2 linked regions of the Arenibacter algicola genome follow. The protein of the gene in region 2 interacts with the protein of the main gene of each other region in a pairwise test. Links are inferred from orthologs where the notes say so. Each region holds a gene or a part of one and is shown on either strand. Other genes may lie near its edges.

Region 1 (8,410 bases), on a different replicon or contig from region 2:
TCCTATTGCCGGTAAAACGGGTACTACCCAGAACCAAAGTGATGGTTGGTTTATGGGAATGGTTCCTAACCTGGTTACTGGAGTTTGGGTAGGGGGAGATGACAAAGCGGTTCATTTTAGGACCATTACCTACGGACAAGGAGCTTCCATGGCTTTGCCAATTTGGGGCTTATATATGAAAAAGAACTATGCCAACAAGGAATTGGGTATTTCCGATGGAGAATTTGAAAAGCCGGAGAATTTATCTATTAACGTAGATTGCTCCAAGACTTCTACCGAGGAGGATAATAAAATTGATATAGAAGACGATTTGGATTTTTAGTATCAGAATAAATTATTGCCATAAATGCCCTTGCTTTTATCTAAAAGTTAAGGGCATTTTTCGTTAAAAACCCCTATTTTAGAGAGAGCAAGAAAATAGTTTTAATTAAGTCGGTTTTATATGATACGAAAAACAGTTGCCAACGTGCAGGAGGCCTTAAAAGGAGTAAAGGACGGGATGACTTTTATGTTGGGAGGATTTGGATTATGTGGTATCCCTGAAAATGCTATAGCCGCATTGGTGAAGATGGGAGTCAAGGATTTAACCTGTATTTCCAATAATGCCGGTGTGGACGATTTTGGTCTTGGGCTCTTGTTGCACAAAAGACAGATAAAGAAAATGATTTCCTCTTATGTGGGGGAGAATGATGAGTTTGAACGGCAAATGTTGAGCGGGGAATTGGACGTAGAACTTACCCCTCAAGGAACTTTAGCGGAGAAATGTAGGGCCGCACAGGCCGGTTTCCCCGCCTTTTATACTCCGGCCGGTTATGGAACGGAAGTGGCCGAAGGAAAGGAGACTAGGGAGTTCAATGGAAAAATGTATGTACTGGAAGAAGCCTTTAAGGCCGATTTTTCCTTCGTAAAGGCATGGAAGGGCGATGAGGCAGGAAATCTAATATTTAAGGGTACCGCCCGAAACTTTAATCCGGCCATGTGTGGCGCGGCCAAGATTACGATTGCCGAGGTAGAGGAGCTGGTGCCGGCAGGAGATTTGGACCCCAACCAGATCCATGTCCCTGGAATTTTTGTACAACGTATCTTCCAAGGTAAAAATTACGAGAAAAGAATTGAGCAGTTGACGGTTCGTAAAGTCAATTAAGCAATTGAATAATTTAAAAATGTAACAATTGGGATATAATTTTGATGGGTGCTGATATAAACGAGAAAGTAAATCTGGGTTTAAATGTAAGGCTTTGTACTTTTCTGGTTTGTTAAATGTGTGCTTTGTTGTAATGGCCAAAGAGTCACTTTAACTTTAAATTCGGTATGATAAATAGGGAAAATGCTGTCGTTCAAAAATCCATCGATGTTGCCATAAGGATAGTTGAATTTTGCGAAGTTTTAGAGGAGAAAAGAAAGTACGTTATTGCAACACAGTTGTTAAGAGCAGGTACAAGCATAGGTGCAAATATTCATGAAGCTCAAAACGCCGAAAGTAGGGCCGACTTTATTCATAAAATGAAAATTGCTGTGAAGGAGCTTGAGGAAACTAAATATTGGCTTGTTTTATGTGAACGGTCAAAGTCGTACCCTTTCGAAATCGATTTAAAAGAAAGCATTGATGAATTGGGGTTAATATTATATAAAATTATTAGCACCACTAAGAGGAATTCAAGATTGTAACCTAGGAACAACAAATTAATCTGTTGGTTAATTGGGAGATCGTCACATTAAGTTATGGGTCAATTATTAAATTATTTAATTGATACATTGCTAAATTATAACTTTAATTATGTTGGATAAAAACGGAATAGCAAAGCGCATAGCAAAGGAAGTCAAAGACGGATATTATGTTAACCTTGGAATTGGGATACCTACTTTGGTGGCCAATTTTGTAAGGGATGATATCAGTGTGGAATTTCAAAGTGAAAACGGGGTGTTGGGCATGGGCCCCTTTCCTTTTGAAGGGGAAGAGGATGCCGATATCATCAATGCGGGTAAACAGACCATAACAACCCTTCCAGGAGCCTCATTTTTCGACTCTGTAACGAGCTTTGGCATGATTCGGGGGCAACATGTAGACCTAACCATTCTGGGCGCCATGGAGGTTGCTGAAAACGGGGATATTGCCAATTGGAAAATTCCAGGTAAAATGGTCAAGGGAATGGGCGGAGCTATGGATTTGGTAGCTTCTGCTGAGAACATCATTGTAGCCATGATGCATACCAATAGGGCAGGCGAATCCAAGTTGTTAAAGAAATGTTCTTTACCATTGACGGGAGTTGGATGTGTAAAAAAAATTGTAACCAATTTGGCAGTACTGGATGTAACTCCCGAGGGATTTAAATTGTTGGAAAGGGCGCCTGGTGTTAGCGTTGATGAGATAGTAAAGGCTACTGAAGGGAATTTAATTCTGGAAGGGGATATTCCAGAGATGGATATTTAACCCGGGATGTTAAATTAAGTGTGTCAGATTTTATAGAATTTTCATCTTAAGTCACATTTAAATGTACAGTCTCTATTTAACATTTTGGAAAACATATATATCGATCAAAATAACTATTTTTATGCGCAGACAACAATTACTGTATATTTCACAACAATTTTTTAAATGTTGCGTTAATCTGAATTATATTGCATTTAATAACAGAAGTTAAACCCCAAATTTAACAACTACTAAACCTTAATTACTATGGAAGCCCAAATTAACCACCCCCGCGCTCAAAAAGAAATTCAAGTTTATCGAAATGACTTTTTCACGGGCATTGTAAGATTGACAAAAAAATTATTTATGCTATAGCATAAATCAAAAGTTTACAAAGGGAGCACTACTATAAAGTAGTGCTCCCTTTTTTGTTTTCAATCTAGTTGAAAATCGTAATTTTAAGAAGGAAAGTAAAGCATGAAACTACATTTGAGGCTGTGTACCATTAACGATTTGGGAGTTTTGGCCAATATGGGCAAAAGGACCTTTATAGATGCTTTTGAAAAGGACAATAAGCCGGAGGATTTTAAGGAATACCTTGATTCTGCTTTTGGCGAGGAAAGGCTTTTAAAGGAACTTCAGGATATTAATTCATCCTATTATTTTATTTATAAGGATTCCAGTTTGGTGGGATACATAAAGCTGAATGAAAATGAAGCCCAATCCGATATTAAGGACATCAATTCCATAGAGTTGGAGCGTATCTATGTATTGAGCGAATTTCAGGGCCAGGGAATTGGGGAGTGGATACTGGGGCAGGTAATATCCATGGCCAAAGCTAAAAATAGGTCTTATGTGTGGCTTGGTGTTTGGGAACACAATCCCAAGGCCATTAAATTTTATCAAAGATTGGGGTTCTATAAGTTTGGGAGCCATCCTTATTTTATAGGTAATGATGAGCAAACGGATTGGCTATTGCGGCTGGATATTTAAACGAGGTTTTTCACAAAATTATTTTATTTAAAGCTTGCTGAGAATTTCGGTGGCCTTTTCCAGAGTTTCGTTGGTTTTGGCGAAACAGAATCTTATTAAGCGATTGTCGATCCCTTTAGTGTTAAACCCGGAAATGGGAATGCTGGCTATTCTGTGTTCCGTTACCAGGCGTTCGGCAAAGACTTCGTCCGGTTCTTGGGTAATATCACTATAATCCACTAATTGAAAATAAGTACCTTGGGAAGGTTTTATTTTGAACCTTGAGGTAGATAATCCTTGAAGAAATAAATCCCGCTTTTCTTGATAAAATTGGTTTAAACCCAAATAGTGTTGAGGGTTTTTTAAATATGTGGCCAGAGCTTTTTGAACGGCATGGTCCGCGCTAAACACGTTGAATTGATGGGTTTTTCGGAATTCGAGCATCAGTTCGGCCGGACCCGCACAATATCCCATTTTCCAGCCGGTAATATGAAAGGTTTTTCCAAAGGAACCGCATACAAAGGTGCGGGAGGCAAGGCCATTATATTTTGAAGCACTTTCATGCTCGTGGCCGTCAAAAGTGATATGCTCGTATACTTCATCACTTATAACAATTATATCGGTATTTTCGAGACTCCTTTGCAATTCAAGCATATCCTCTTTGGAGATAATGGTACCACTGGGATTGTGTGGTGTGTTTATAATGACCATTTTGGTCCTAGGTGTAATTTTGGAGCGGAAAACCTCCCAATCTATCTTAAAATCGGTATTGTTTAGTTGAACAAAAACGGGAACTCCCCCGTTTACTTCAATGGCAGGTTCATAACAGTCGTATGCCGGTTTAATTACTATTACCTCGTCATTACTGCCAATAAAGGCCGTAATGATGGTAAAAATGGCCTGTGTGGCTCCGATGGTTACGGTTATTTCACTTTCCGGATGATAGTGCCTGCCATATAATTGTTCAATTTTTTCTGAGATCATTTCTCGCAGTTCCATTACCCCTGCCATAGGTGCGTATTGATTGTACCCTTGTTTCATGGCCAGTGTAACCAAATCTATCAAGGAAGGATCGGGCTCAAAATTGGGGAAACCTTGGGAAAGATTTATGGCACTGTGTTTCTGTGCCAATTGCCCCATTGTGGTAAAAATCGTAGTTTTTACTTTGGGAAGCTTGGAGGATATTTTGTGTTTATACTTGGGCATTGAAGAGCGTTTAAGATTTTTATAAGTAGGTTAGGAATGCTGTGATTGTAAATGGACAATTACCTTGTTTAGACATTGTTCCAGTTCTTTTTTGATTTCCCTCTCCCAAAATCTAAAAACGGTATAGCCCAATTGTTGTAGCTCGTGGTTTACTTCCTTATCCCGTTGAATATTACGTTCAATTTTTGGAATCCAGAACTCTTTGTTGGTTTTAATTTTTTGTTTCCTTTCCTCCCAATTATAACCGTGCCAATATTCCCCATCAATGAAAATAACGGTTTTATACTTTTTTAGGACTATATCCGGTTTCCCGATCAAATTCTTATAGTCTATCCTGTATCTATAACCCTCCGCCCATAATGCCCTTCTAAATTTCAATTCGGGGATGGTGTTCTTTCCTTTGATCTTTCCCATCATCTTGGAGCGTTGCGGCGTGGTATAGAAACCGGACTCTTCATTAAAACGTGGAACTATTATCCGTTCTTCCTTATATTCTTTTGGCATACTTAAAGATACTGGATTTTTAAGATCTAGGCATAGAAAAACCCCATTCCTGAAAAGGGATGGGGTCTGTTTCTGTATCTAATAAATTATATTTTAATCCGTATTATCGTACTAGCCTTTTATACTGGCACTGAAATACTCCCTGTTCATACGGGCAATGTTTTCCAAGGAAATTCCTTTTGGACATTCTACCTCACATGCACCGGTATTGGTACAGTTTCCAAATCCTTCCAAATCCATTTGGGCAACCATATTTTTAACTCGGTCTGTTGCTTCTACCTGTCCTTGTGGAAGTAAGGCGTATTGGGATACTTTGGCCCCTACAAACAACATGGCTGAAGAGTTTTTACAACTTGCTACACAGGCGCCACAACCAATACAGGTAGCGGCATCCATGGCCTCATCGGCCGCGTGCTTATCAATAGGAATGGCATTGGCATCCTGGGTATTTCCAGAGGTGTTGACGGAAATAAAACCACCAGCCTGTTGAATACGATCAAAGGAGCTGCGGTCAACCACCAAATCCTTTATAACGGGAAAGGCTTTTGCCCTAAATGGCTCAATGGTAATGGTGTCACCATCCTTGAACATTCTCATGTGCAACTGACATGTGGTAACCCCTCTATCGGGGCCATGGGCTTCTCCATTTATATACATAGAGCACATACCACAAATACCTTCGCGACAGTCATGGTCAAAGGCAACAGGCTCTTCCCCTTTATTGGTTAGCTGTTCGTTTAAAACGTCCATCATTTCCAAAAAAGACATGTGTTCTGAAATATCAGTCACTTTATAATCGACCATTTTACCTTTGTCCTGTGGTCCTTTCTGTCTCCAAATTTTTAATGTAAGATTCATATTGTTCTTGTTAATAAAAAGCTCCTTTCGGAATCTTCATAATTAAGTTTTGTAATCAAAGTTTAGTTACAGAATACAGAAATAAGAGTTAAGAAAATAGACCTCTTTATCACTGCAAACTATTTTGGAATCCCATTGTCATTTTTTGGAATTCCTCATTCTTTACTTCTAACTTTTCTAAAGTTTGTTCGTCTATATATTTTCTGTGGCGTGCAACTAATAATTGAGTGCCAAGTTCAAATGATGAACCTAAAGAAATATCGAGAAAATAAGAAAATGACTTGTCTGTTCTTGCAGATCCTTCAGCTATATTACTCGGCATCGAAATTGAACAACGGCTTAATTGATTACTCAAATCAAATTTTTCGTGCTTGGGAAATTCCTGCAAAATATCAGAAATATCATTTGCAATTTCTAACCCCAATTGCCAGATTTTCAAATTTTTATAATTATGTCGCTGACGAAAAGCCATTAAGTCTTTTTTCTCTTCTCTTTTTTCTTCACAAACACCTATTTATAACTTCTTTGTTTTAATTCAATATCCTTAAATTCCAATTGCTCTTTGTGCAAAACGGCATCCGAAGGTTCCCCTTTGTATTCCCAAGCTGCTACGAACGCATAATCTTTATCGTTACGTTTTGCTTCCCCTTTTTGCTCCCCATCGATTTCTACCGACTCTTCACGGAAATGTCCGCCACATGATTCCTCACGCATTAGGGCATCCTTGGCAAACAATTCGCCCAATTCCAAGAAATCTGCCACACGTCCTGCTTTCTCCAGTTCAGGATTCATTTCATTGGCCGATCCAGGAACTTTTACTTCTTTATAAAATTCTTCACGGATAGCCTTAATTTCCGCCATAGCTTCTTTTAGGCCTTCTGCGTTACGGGACATACCACATTTATCCCACATCACCTTGCCTAAACGTTTATGGAAATAATCTACCGAATGGGATCCTTTGTTATTGACAAAGAAATTGATTCTTTCGGTTACTTCCTTTTCGGCCTCGTCAAATTCGGGCGTATCGGTAGGAATTTTTCCGGTCCTAATTTCATGGGATAGGTAATCCCCTATAGTGTAGGGCAATACAAAATAACCATCGGCCAAGCCTTGCATTAAGGCAGATGCTCCCAAACGGTTGGCACCATGATCGGAGAAATTGGCCTCGCCTATGCAATATAAACCTTCAACGGTGGTCATTAGGTTGTAATCTACCCAAACACCGCCCATAGTATAATGGGTAGCGGGATAGATCATCATTGGGGTCTTATACGGGTTTTCATCTACGATTTTCTCGTACATCTGAAACAGGTTACCATATTTTTCCTCTACTACGGCTTCACCCAACTCAGTAATTTTTTCTTTGGAAGCATTTTGAATTCCTTGGATTTTTGCCTGTTCCAAACCGTATCTTTCAATGGCCGATTTAAAATCCAGATATACAGCTTCCCCAGTAGCGTTTACTCCAAAACCGGCATCACATCTTTCTTTCGCTGCTCTGGATGCCACGTCACGTGGTACCAGGTTACCAAAGGCAGGATATCTTCTTTCCAAATAGTAATCCCTTTGATCCTCGCTCAATTGGGTTGGTTTTAATTTTCCTTCCCTAATGGCCAACACATCCTCCATCTTTTTTGGAACCCATATACGGCCATCGTTACGCAACGACTCGGACATCAGGGTCAGTTTGGATTGATAGTCTCCAGATCTTGGGATACAGGTAGGGTGAATTTGGGTATAACACGGGTTGGCAAAAAACGCCCCCTTTTTATGTATTTTCCAAGCTGCTGTGGCATTGGATCCCATGGCATTGGTAGAAAGGAAATATACATTTCCATATCCTCCGGAGGCAATCACTACTGCATGTGCCGAATGGCGCTCTATTTCCCCGGTAACCAAGTTACGGGCTATAATACCGCGTGCCTTGCCATTTACTTTAACCACATCCAGCATTTCGTGGCGGTTAAACATTTCTATCTTACCACGGGCAATTTGTCTGTTCATAGCGGAATAGGCCCCTAACAACAATTGTTGGCCTGTTTGTCCTTTGGCATAAAAAGTACGTGACACTAAAACACCACCAAAAGAGCGGTTATCAAGTAATCCACCGTAATCACGGGCGAAAGGCACCCCTTGTGCCACACATTGATCGATTATATTGGTAGACACCTCAGCCAAACGGTACACGTTTGCCTCTCGGGAACGGTAGTCCCCACCCTTTACGGTATCATAGAACAAGCGATAGGTAGAATCCCCATCCCCTTGATAATTTTTAGCAGCATTAATACCACCTTGGGCCGCAATGGAATGCGCCCTTCGGGGGGAATCCTGATAGCAGAATGCTTTAACCCTATAACCTAGCTCGGCCAAGGTTGCAGCAGCAGAGCCTCCTGCAAGACCGGTACCAACAACAATAACGTCGATGTTTCGCTTATTGGCAGGATTAACTAAGTTTATTTT
Region 2 (8,452 bases):
ACTTCGTTTAGCAAGAAATTAATATCACAAAATGGTTCGGAGCATGTATTTAATGAAGATTTGTCCGCCATTGAAACAAACCTCGGAATACAACCCAACCATTACCACCACTTGTTCGAGGTGGAAGTTGTTTTGGAAAAAACATCCAATTTCTATGACCCAAAGGAAATTGACCAAATCTTCAAAGGCACGAACCACCGCGAAATAGATGAATTTAGGGAAGCCCTAAGCAATTCCATTTTTTCTTGGGAAATAATAAAGAACAAGGAGAACTTTAGGGAGAAGGTACTAACCCAGGTGCAATATCTGGCCAAAGCAGGATATGGCGCCATGGCCTATCCGGAAGCTTACGGGGGAACAGGAAATATGCCGTTATATGCCACCATTTTTGAAAATCTGATGTATGTGGACGGAAGCCTCACCGTGAAATTTGGGGTTCAATTTGGGCTTTTTGGAGGTAGTATTCAGAAGTTGGGAACAAAAAAACACCATGACCGCTATTTGACCGCTATTGGGGAAGCCAAATTACTCGGATGTTTCGCCATGACCGAAACGGGTCACGGATCCAATGTAAGGGGGATAAAAACAACCGCTACCTACAACAAGAAAGAGGACAACATTACCATTCACACCCCAGGTAAAAACGACAACAAGGAATATATAGGAAATGCACTGCACGGTACAATGGCCTCGGTATTTGCCCAATTGATCGTTGATGGCAAAAATCACGGTGTCCATGCTATTTTAGTACCTTTAAGAGATAGTGAAAATCGTCTAATGCCGGGCGTTCGCATTGAAGATAATGGCTATAAATTAGGGCTTAACGGGGTTGACAATGGTAAAATTTGGTTCGACCAAGTTAAGGTGCCACGGGAGAATCTTTTAAATAAATATGGAGATATTAAGTCTGATGGCAGCTATTATTCCGATATAAAAAACCCAAATAAGCGCTTTTTTACCATGCTCGGCACCCTTGTTGGCGGACGAATCTGCGTGGCCAAAGGAGCTTTGAGCGGGGCAAAAATGTCTTTGGCCATTGCAGTGAAATATGCCCTACAAAGAAGGCAGTTCAATGACAACCTAAAAATCCAAGAGGATTTAATCATGGATTACCCATCGCACCAACTGCGGCTTACCCCCGCCATTGCCAAATCTTATGTATACCAGATAACCTTGGATTCTTTAATGAAAATCTATAGTGATGACAGCATAACCGATAAACGAAAAATAGAAACCCAGGTGGCCGGATTAAAGGCAATTATAACGTGGTTCGCAAACGAAACCATACAGGAATGTCGTGAAGCCTGCGGAGGTAAAGGCTACCTATTGGAAAATAGAATTGCCGACCTCAAGGGCGATGTGGATATATTTACCACCTTTGAAGGGGACAACACGGTACTATTACAATTGGCCGCCAAAGGAATTATGTCCGATTTTAATACGGAATTCAACAGCGCAGGATTTTCGGCAGTATTTAAGTTGTTAGGCACCCAGATCAGCGACAAATTGGTCACTATAAACCCCATATATGCCAACAAGGTAGATAAGGAGCATTTATACAATCCCAAGTTCCACCAACATGCCTTTGATTACAGAACAAGAAGATTAACCTATTCCGCAGCTATGCGAATCAGGGACTATATCAAGAAAGGGGTCCCCACTTATCAGGCCTTCTTAAAAGTACAAACCCATTTAATAGCCCTGGGAAAAGCCTATAGTTGTGAATTGGCCTATAATACTTACTTACAGTTTACAGAAACAATAGAAGACAAGAAGAACCAACAGCTATTTCAAAAACTTGGATGCCTCTTTGCATTGTCCGAAATTCGGGAAGATGCCTCATGGTATTTGGAACAGGGCTATTTGGGAGGCACCAAGTCCAAAGCCATACGACAGCGTGTAGAGCGTTTAAGTACGGAGTTTAGACCTCATATCGAGGTTTTGGTAGATGGTTTTGGGATTCCGGATCACTGTTTAACGGCCCCAATTAGTCGCTAATTTTTACGCCGATATAGCTCTGAAGTATCAAGGAATTCCAGCAGGTTAATTTTGCTATCACCAAATACATAGGTCTTGGAATCTCCTTTGGAATTGAGGTCCACCGTTGCCGTTGACAAGACTTCGGCAGAAGAGCTGCCTTCCAAATTGGCTTCGACAGAATTGGCTTCCAATCTTTTTGCCTTTAGGTCGGAAGCGTCCAATAAATGAAACTGAAAAACATCGGTAAAACCTTCCAAATCGGCCTTGGAATTACGTTGCATATCCAAAACAGTATTTTCCATAACCCCAAACAATCTTAAATCCGCCTTTTCTGCCAAGCGAATGTTTAAGGTATCACTGTCTACCTTAAAATTCCCCTTACTATTATCGTTCATGGTTATTTGCATTGCATCGGCATCCACATCTATTTCCACCCTTCCGGACCCCCTAGTATTTACCTCTAGAAACTCGGTAGAAAAACGGTTTTTGACCACAATATTCCCGTCATTGGCATTGATAAGGAACAATTCATTAAAATTAACGGTAATGTTCAGTCTCTTCTTGGAGGTTACTCTGTAATAAGAACTTATGATAAGCGTTTCATTCTCTACCCTAAACTTTAAAATATCGATTAAATTGTCGTCAGCTTCTATTATATACTCCCCAGATGTTGCGGCCTGTAGGTTAATATCCAGATCGTCATCCAGTTGAACGGCATTAAAAGGCGGCAGGGTCTCCCTCACTTCTATCACATTTCTATTGCCTTTAATTTTGGGTTTACGCTGAGAATAGACCAAACAGCCAACCAATAACATGAAAAATAAAAGTATGTGTCTCACTCCTAATGATTTATAATACATAATAGATCCTTATCTAATAAACTGCGATAGCCTTGGAAATTGTATCGCCATAAATTTGCAATTAATTCATATAGCCTGCAAAACCCAAAGGTTTCGCAGATTTACCATATGTAAATGGAAGGTACAAAAAAAGTCCATCTTAGGGATGGACTTTTAAAATTTGTTGTTTTCCAATCGTTAATGCTGTAACTCCTCCTCACCCTCATAAAGTGGCATGGTTTGAGGTACAAAATCCTGTCCTGGAATTATATATTCCCCGTTTTCATCGGTTTTGCTATAATCATATGGCCATCTGTGTACTTCTGGAATTGCTCCAGGCCAGTTGCCGTGAATATGTTCTACTGGTGTAGTCCATTCCAAGCTAGTTGCTTTCCATGGATTCTGAACAGCCTTACTTCCGTAGAAAATACTTCTAATAAAATTGAAGGCAAATATTAATTGGGCCCCAGCTGCAATAAGCGCAAAAACCGTCATTAACACCTGAATATCGGTCAAGTCATCAAACATTGGAAAAGCGGTATTCTCATAGTACCTACGTGGCACCCCTGCCATTCCAACAAAATGCATCGGGAAGAAAACCCCATAAGAACAGACAGCAGTAATCCAAAAATGCACATAACCCAAATTCTTGTTCATCATTTTTCCGAACATCTTAGGGAACCAATGGTAAACACCTGCAAACAAACCATAAAGAGCAGATATACCCATTACCAAGTGGAAGTGGGCCACCACAAAATATGTGTCGTGTACATTAATATCCAAGGTACTGTCCCCAAGAATAATTCCTGTTAGTCCACCAGAAATAAACGTAGAAACCATTCCTATAGAAAATAGCATTCCAGGGTTTAATTGAAGATTACCTTTCCACAAGGTAGTTATCCAGTTAAATGCCTTAACAGCAGATGGAATAGCGATCAATAATGTAGTAAAGGTAAACACGGAACCTAGGAAAGGATTCATACCGGAAATAAACATATGGTGACCCCAAACAATTGTGGACAGGAATGCAATTGCCAAAATAGAGGCAATCATTGCCCTATATCCAAAAATAGGTTTACGGGCGTTTACCGCCATAATCTCCGATACCATACCCATAGCAGGCAGGATAACGATATACACCTCAGGGTGTCCTAAAAACCAGAATAAATGCTCGTACAATACTGGAGAACCACCTTGATAATGTAATACCTCACCTTGGATAAAAATATCCGACAGGAAAAAGGAAGTACCAAAGCTTCTATCCATTATCAACAGCAACGCAGCTGATAATAATACCGGGAAAGAAATCACACCTATAATCGCGGTAACGAAAAACGCCCAAATGGTCAAAGGCAGTCTGGTCATTGACATTCCTTTGGTCCTAAGATTAATTACCGTAACAATATAGTTCAATGACCCCAATAAGGAAGATGCTATAAATATAGCCATAGCTACCAACCAAAGCGTCATTCCCATTCCGGAACCAGGTTGTGCCATTGGAAGTGCACTAAGCGGAGGATAAACTGTCCATCCCGCAGCAGCAGGTCCGGCTTCAACAAAAAGTGAAATAACCATAATTACACTGGACAAAAAGAACAACCAGTACGAAACCATGTTCAAGAACCCTGAAGCCATATCCCTAGCTCCAATTTGAAGGGGAATCAACAAGTTACTGAAGGTTCCGCTTAATCCTGCCGTTAAAACAAAGAATACCATGATAGTACCGTGAATGGTTACCAATGCCAAATAAACATCTGCATCCATAACACCTCCTGGTGCCCATTTACCCAAAATGGCTTCAAAAATTGGAAAAGATTCCCCTGGCCATGCCAACTGCATTCTAAACAACAGAGACATCATAATACCTATGAATCCCATTATAAGTCCAGTAATCAAATACTGCTTGGAAATCATTTTATGATCTTGACTAAAAATATACTTCGTCACAAAGGTTTCTTTGTGATGATGTCCGTGGTCATCTGAATGGTCTTCTACGTGTGCGTGAGCTGTTACAGACATAGTTCTATTTTTAAATTTTTTATAAAGTTATTATTTAAATACTAAAATTATTGTGCCGAAGCCATGGACTTACCAAAAGTCTGCTGACTTGCTATCCAAGCATTATATTCCTCCTCAGTTTCAACAATAATTTTCATTTGCATATTGTAGTGCGACTTCCCACATATCTTGTTACACAACAAAATGTAATCAAATTCCCAAGGGTCTGAATTATCCATACCCTTAGCGGCCTTTTCGGCCCTGATCCCATTTATACGTTTTACCTTATCAACAACATCAGGATTTTGCCTCATTTCAGCAGTGGTAATGGTAGGGGTAAATGAAAACTGGGTAATCATACCAGGTACACAGTTCATCTGAGCCCTAAAATGTGGCATATATGCAGAGTGCAGCACATCCTGGGAACGCATCTTAAAATTAACCTTGCGCCCTACGGGCAAATGCAATTCCTTAACAATAATATCATCGGCCGCATTTGGATCAGAATTGTCCAACCCTAAAACATTTGCATTGTCAATATCTATCATTCTAACATTGGCATCGCCCAAAACATTATCATTACCCGCATACCTTGCAGTCCAGTTAAACTGTTGGGCATATAATTCAATAGTCAAAGGATCATCCTCGTCATTGATATCCATAATATTGGTCCAAGCATATAATCCCCACAAAATTAAACCTGCCAAAACAATAACAGGAATAATGGTCCATATAAACTCCAAACGGTCGTTATCCGCATAGAACAAAGCCTTTCTTTCCCTGTCTCCCCTATACTTATAAGCGAAGTAGTGCAACAGAAACTGGGTTAAGGTCTGTACAATAAAAATTATTACAAATGAAAGAACCATTAACGAATCATACCCCCCGCCATGCTCGGAAGCAGCTTCTGGCAAAAGTACTTTAGAATATTTCCAGAAGCTAAAAATGGTAATTCCATAAAGGAAAATTAGAAAAGCGAACATCAAATACCCATTGTATTTATTATCCGTTTCACTTGCTACTTGGGAATTGCTAGCTCTAATTTGTGACAATTCGAATATCTTGGTCATTTGCCAGATTGCAATTGCCACTAATACTAAAACAACTATGGTCAATAATGGAGTCATCGTATGATTTGAAATTATACTTATATACTAAATACTAATAATGAAAATGCTTACTCTCTTCAATAAACGGATTGCGCTTTGGCTGCAATGGAGCCTTGGTCAACGCTCTAAATACAAAAAAGATAAACAATCCTGCAAAGAATAAAATAGACCCAATTTCAGGGATACCAATAAACCATTGATCTCCAACGGTAGCCGGCATAATGGCGTTAAAAATATCCAAATAATGTCCGGCCAAAATTACTATACCGGTCATGATAACGAACCAATTAACCCTTTTAAAATCACTGTTCATAAGCAAAAGTACAGGGAACAAAAAGTTCATGGCCACCATACCAAAAAATGGCAGGTTAAAATCGGCTATCCTGGTAACATAATAAGTTACCTCTTCAGGAATATTCGAATACCAAATCAACATAAACTGGGAGAACCATAAATAGGTCCAGAAAATACTGATACCGAACATAAATTTAGCCAAATCGTGAATATGGCTATCGTTAACATCTGGCAAATAGCCCCTAGATTTAAGATAGATCGTAACCATGGCAATAACAGTAATACCGGACACAAACATACTTGCAAAGATATACCATCCGAACAAGGTGCTGAACCAATGTGGATCTACGCTCATAATCCAATCCCAGGACATCATGGACTCAGATATAAGATAGAATACCAAAAATGCCGCAGATATCCTAAAATTCAGTTTAAAATTGGAGTCATCGTTAGATTCATCCTGAGCCAAGGACAACTTTCGGGAATACTCCCTATATAAAATCCAACCTCCCAAGAAGACCGCAGCCCTGATCAAGAAAAAGGTACCATTAAGGAAACCTGCCTTCCCTTGCAAAAGAGTATCATGCGCAACTACCTCTGGGTCCATCCACACGAACAAGTGATTCATATGTGCTACCGATAAGGCCAATATTACAAATACTATGATACCACCTGGTACCAAATAAGCCGTAATTCCCTCCATAACCCTGAAAAGCAATGGCGACCAACCCGCCTGTGCTGCACGCTGAATAGCGTAAAACGCCAATACCCCCAAAGCTATCATAAAAAAGAAGAAAGCTGCTACATATAATGCTGCCCATGGTTTGTTTTGCAACTGGTGCAATAGATGTTCATCATGCGATGCATCATGTGCATCTCCATGTCCCATTTCGTCACCATGACCCTCTGCAACCGCATGGGCATCCCCATGACCGTCTCCGTGTCCGGCAACAATTGCCTTTGCCTCCTCTACAGTGCTTGGCGCAGCCATAAAACCGATACCAATTCCCAAAACGCCTACAGCCATTAAAATGAAGGAAGCAATTTTTAATCTATTTGAAAAAGTGTACATATTGCTAATATCTAGGTCTTATTTTGTTAAATCTTGTTTCAATTTCATTACGTATTCAGAAACCTTCCAACGCTCTTCAGTATCCAATTGCCCTGCATAGGAACCCATAGAATTCAATCCGTAATAGATGGCATGATATGAAGTACCAACAGTTATGTTTCTAGCTACATCGGCATAACTGGGCACACCCAATATCTTTTCCCTTTTCACTAGGTTACCTTGGCCGTCTCCCTTATCGCCGTGACAGATTGCACAATAAATGGTATATAATTCCTTACCCACAGCTAGATTGGCCTCTTGATTTAGAGAATCCAATGGACTTGGGTTAAGCCTTGCCAATTCCTTTCCCTCCATAGTATTTTCAATTCCGTAAGGTATCCATCCCCTTGCTACGGTATTTTCGGCCGGAAGCCCAGCTTCCATCCCATCTGGAAGAAAATCCACTTTCTGATAGGTCTCATAACCTACGGACTCATACATATTGGGCATGTATTGATAGTTTCTGCTATTCGTGTTTGCACAAGAAGCAACTAATAATACCAAACCAAACAAGACTCCTATTTTGCTAAAACTGTTCATAATATCTATGACTACTTTTCTGTAATATTAATTTCGACTGCACCCGTATCCATCAACAAATCCTTCAATTCCTGCTCGTTGTCATGAATTTCGATTTCCATTAAAAAATGATCATCTGTTGTTCTAACATCAGGATTTTCAGCTTCTTTAAAAGGCCATAACCTACTTCTAAGGTAAAAAGTTATTACCATTAAATGCGCCGCGAAAAATACCGTTAGCTCAAACATGATAGGCACAAAAGCCGGCATGTTCTCCAAATAGCTAAAACTGGGCTTACCGCCAATATCCTGAGGCCAGTCCTGGATCATAATGTAATTCATCATTACGATTGCCACTGTAAGACCAACACAGCCATACATAAAGGACGTTATTGCAATCCTGGTTGGGGCTAGCCCCATAGCCTTGTCCAAACCATGCACCGGAAAAGGACAATAAACTTCTTCAATATGATGCTTTGCCGCTTTTACCTTTTTAACAGCATGCATTAGCACATCGTCATCATTATAAAAAGCATGTATAACTTTCGACGCCATAATTATTTCTTATTATTTAAAATCTTTGCTTGTCCTGCCCAATCGTCT

The links.
Region 1: the proteins of U735_RS0102920 (region 2) and U735_RS0123745 interact in binary tests that used the Escherichia coli proteins (3 or more experiments, as listed by UniProt). The link is inferred for Arenibacter algicola from one-to-one orthologs.

What each region holds. Positions count from the first base shown.
Region 1 is NZ_JPOO01000003.1:3,059,932-3,068,341, forward strand. What follows is about bases 2,510-5,421. They hold U735_RS0123745 (methionine aminotransferase), read right to left. Parts: upstream 4,589-5,421; coding sequence 3,431-4,588; downstream 2,510-3,430. Other genes in these bases: U735_RS0123740 (GNAT family N-acetyltransferase), read left to right, coding at 2,888-3,403; U735_RS0123750 (very short patch repair endonuclease), read right to left, coding at 4,619-5,092; U735_RS0123755 (succinate dehydrogenase/fumarate reductase iron-sulfur subunit), read right to left, coding at 5,204-5,421. Also shown: U735_RS0123720 (penicillin-binding protein 1A), read left to right, coding at 1-322; U735_RS0123725 (CoA transferase subunit A), read left to right, coding at 443-1,144; U735_RS0123730 (four helix bundle protein), read left to right, coding at 1,312-1,668; U735_RS0123735 (3-oxoacid CoA-transferase subunit B), read left to right, coding at 1,778-2,431; more of U735_RS0123755, read right to left, coding at 5,422-5,950; U735_RS0123760 (four helix bundle protein), read right to left, coding at 6,060-6,422; U735_RS0123765 (fumarate reductase/succinate dehydrogenase flavoprotein subunit), read right to left, coding at 6,461-8,410. UniProt on the Escherichia coli protein: Shows aminotransferase activity with methionine and histidine as substrates, and to a lesser extent also with phenylalanine.
Region 2 is NZ_JPOO01000001.1:697,428-705,879, reverse strand. What follows is about bases 2,429-5,382. They hold U735_RS0102920 (cytochrome c oxidase subunit I), read right to left. Parts: upstream 4,839-5,382; coding sequence 3,018-4,838; downstream 2,429-3,017. Other genes in these bases: U735_RS0102915 (cytochrome c oxidase subunit II), read right to left, coding at 4,886-5,382; U735_RS0102925 (GIN domain-containing protein), read right to left, coding at 2,429-2,819. Also shown: U735_RS0102930 (acyl-CoA dehydrogenase family protein), read left to right, coding at 1-1,998; more of U735_RS0102925, read right to left, coding at 1,995-2,428; more of U735_RS0102915, read right to left, coding at 5,383-5,944; U735_RS0102910 (hypothetical protein), read right to left, coding at 5,979-7,292; U735_RS0102905 (c-type cytochrome), read right to left, coding at 7,311-7,871; U735_RS0102900 (DUF3341 domain-containing protein), read right to left, coding at 7,883-8,404; nrfD (NrfD/PsrC family molybdoenzyme membrane anchor subunit), read right to left, coding at 8,407-8,452. UniProt on the Escherichia coli protein: Cytochrome bo(3) ubiquinol oxidase is the terminal enzyme in the aerobic respiratory chain of E.coli that predominates when cells are grown at high aeration.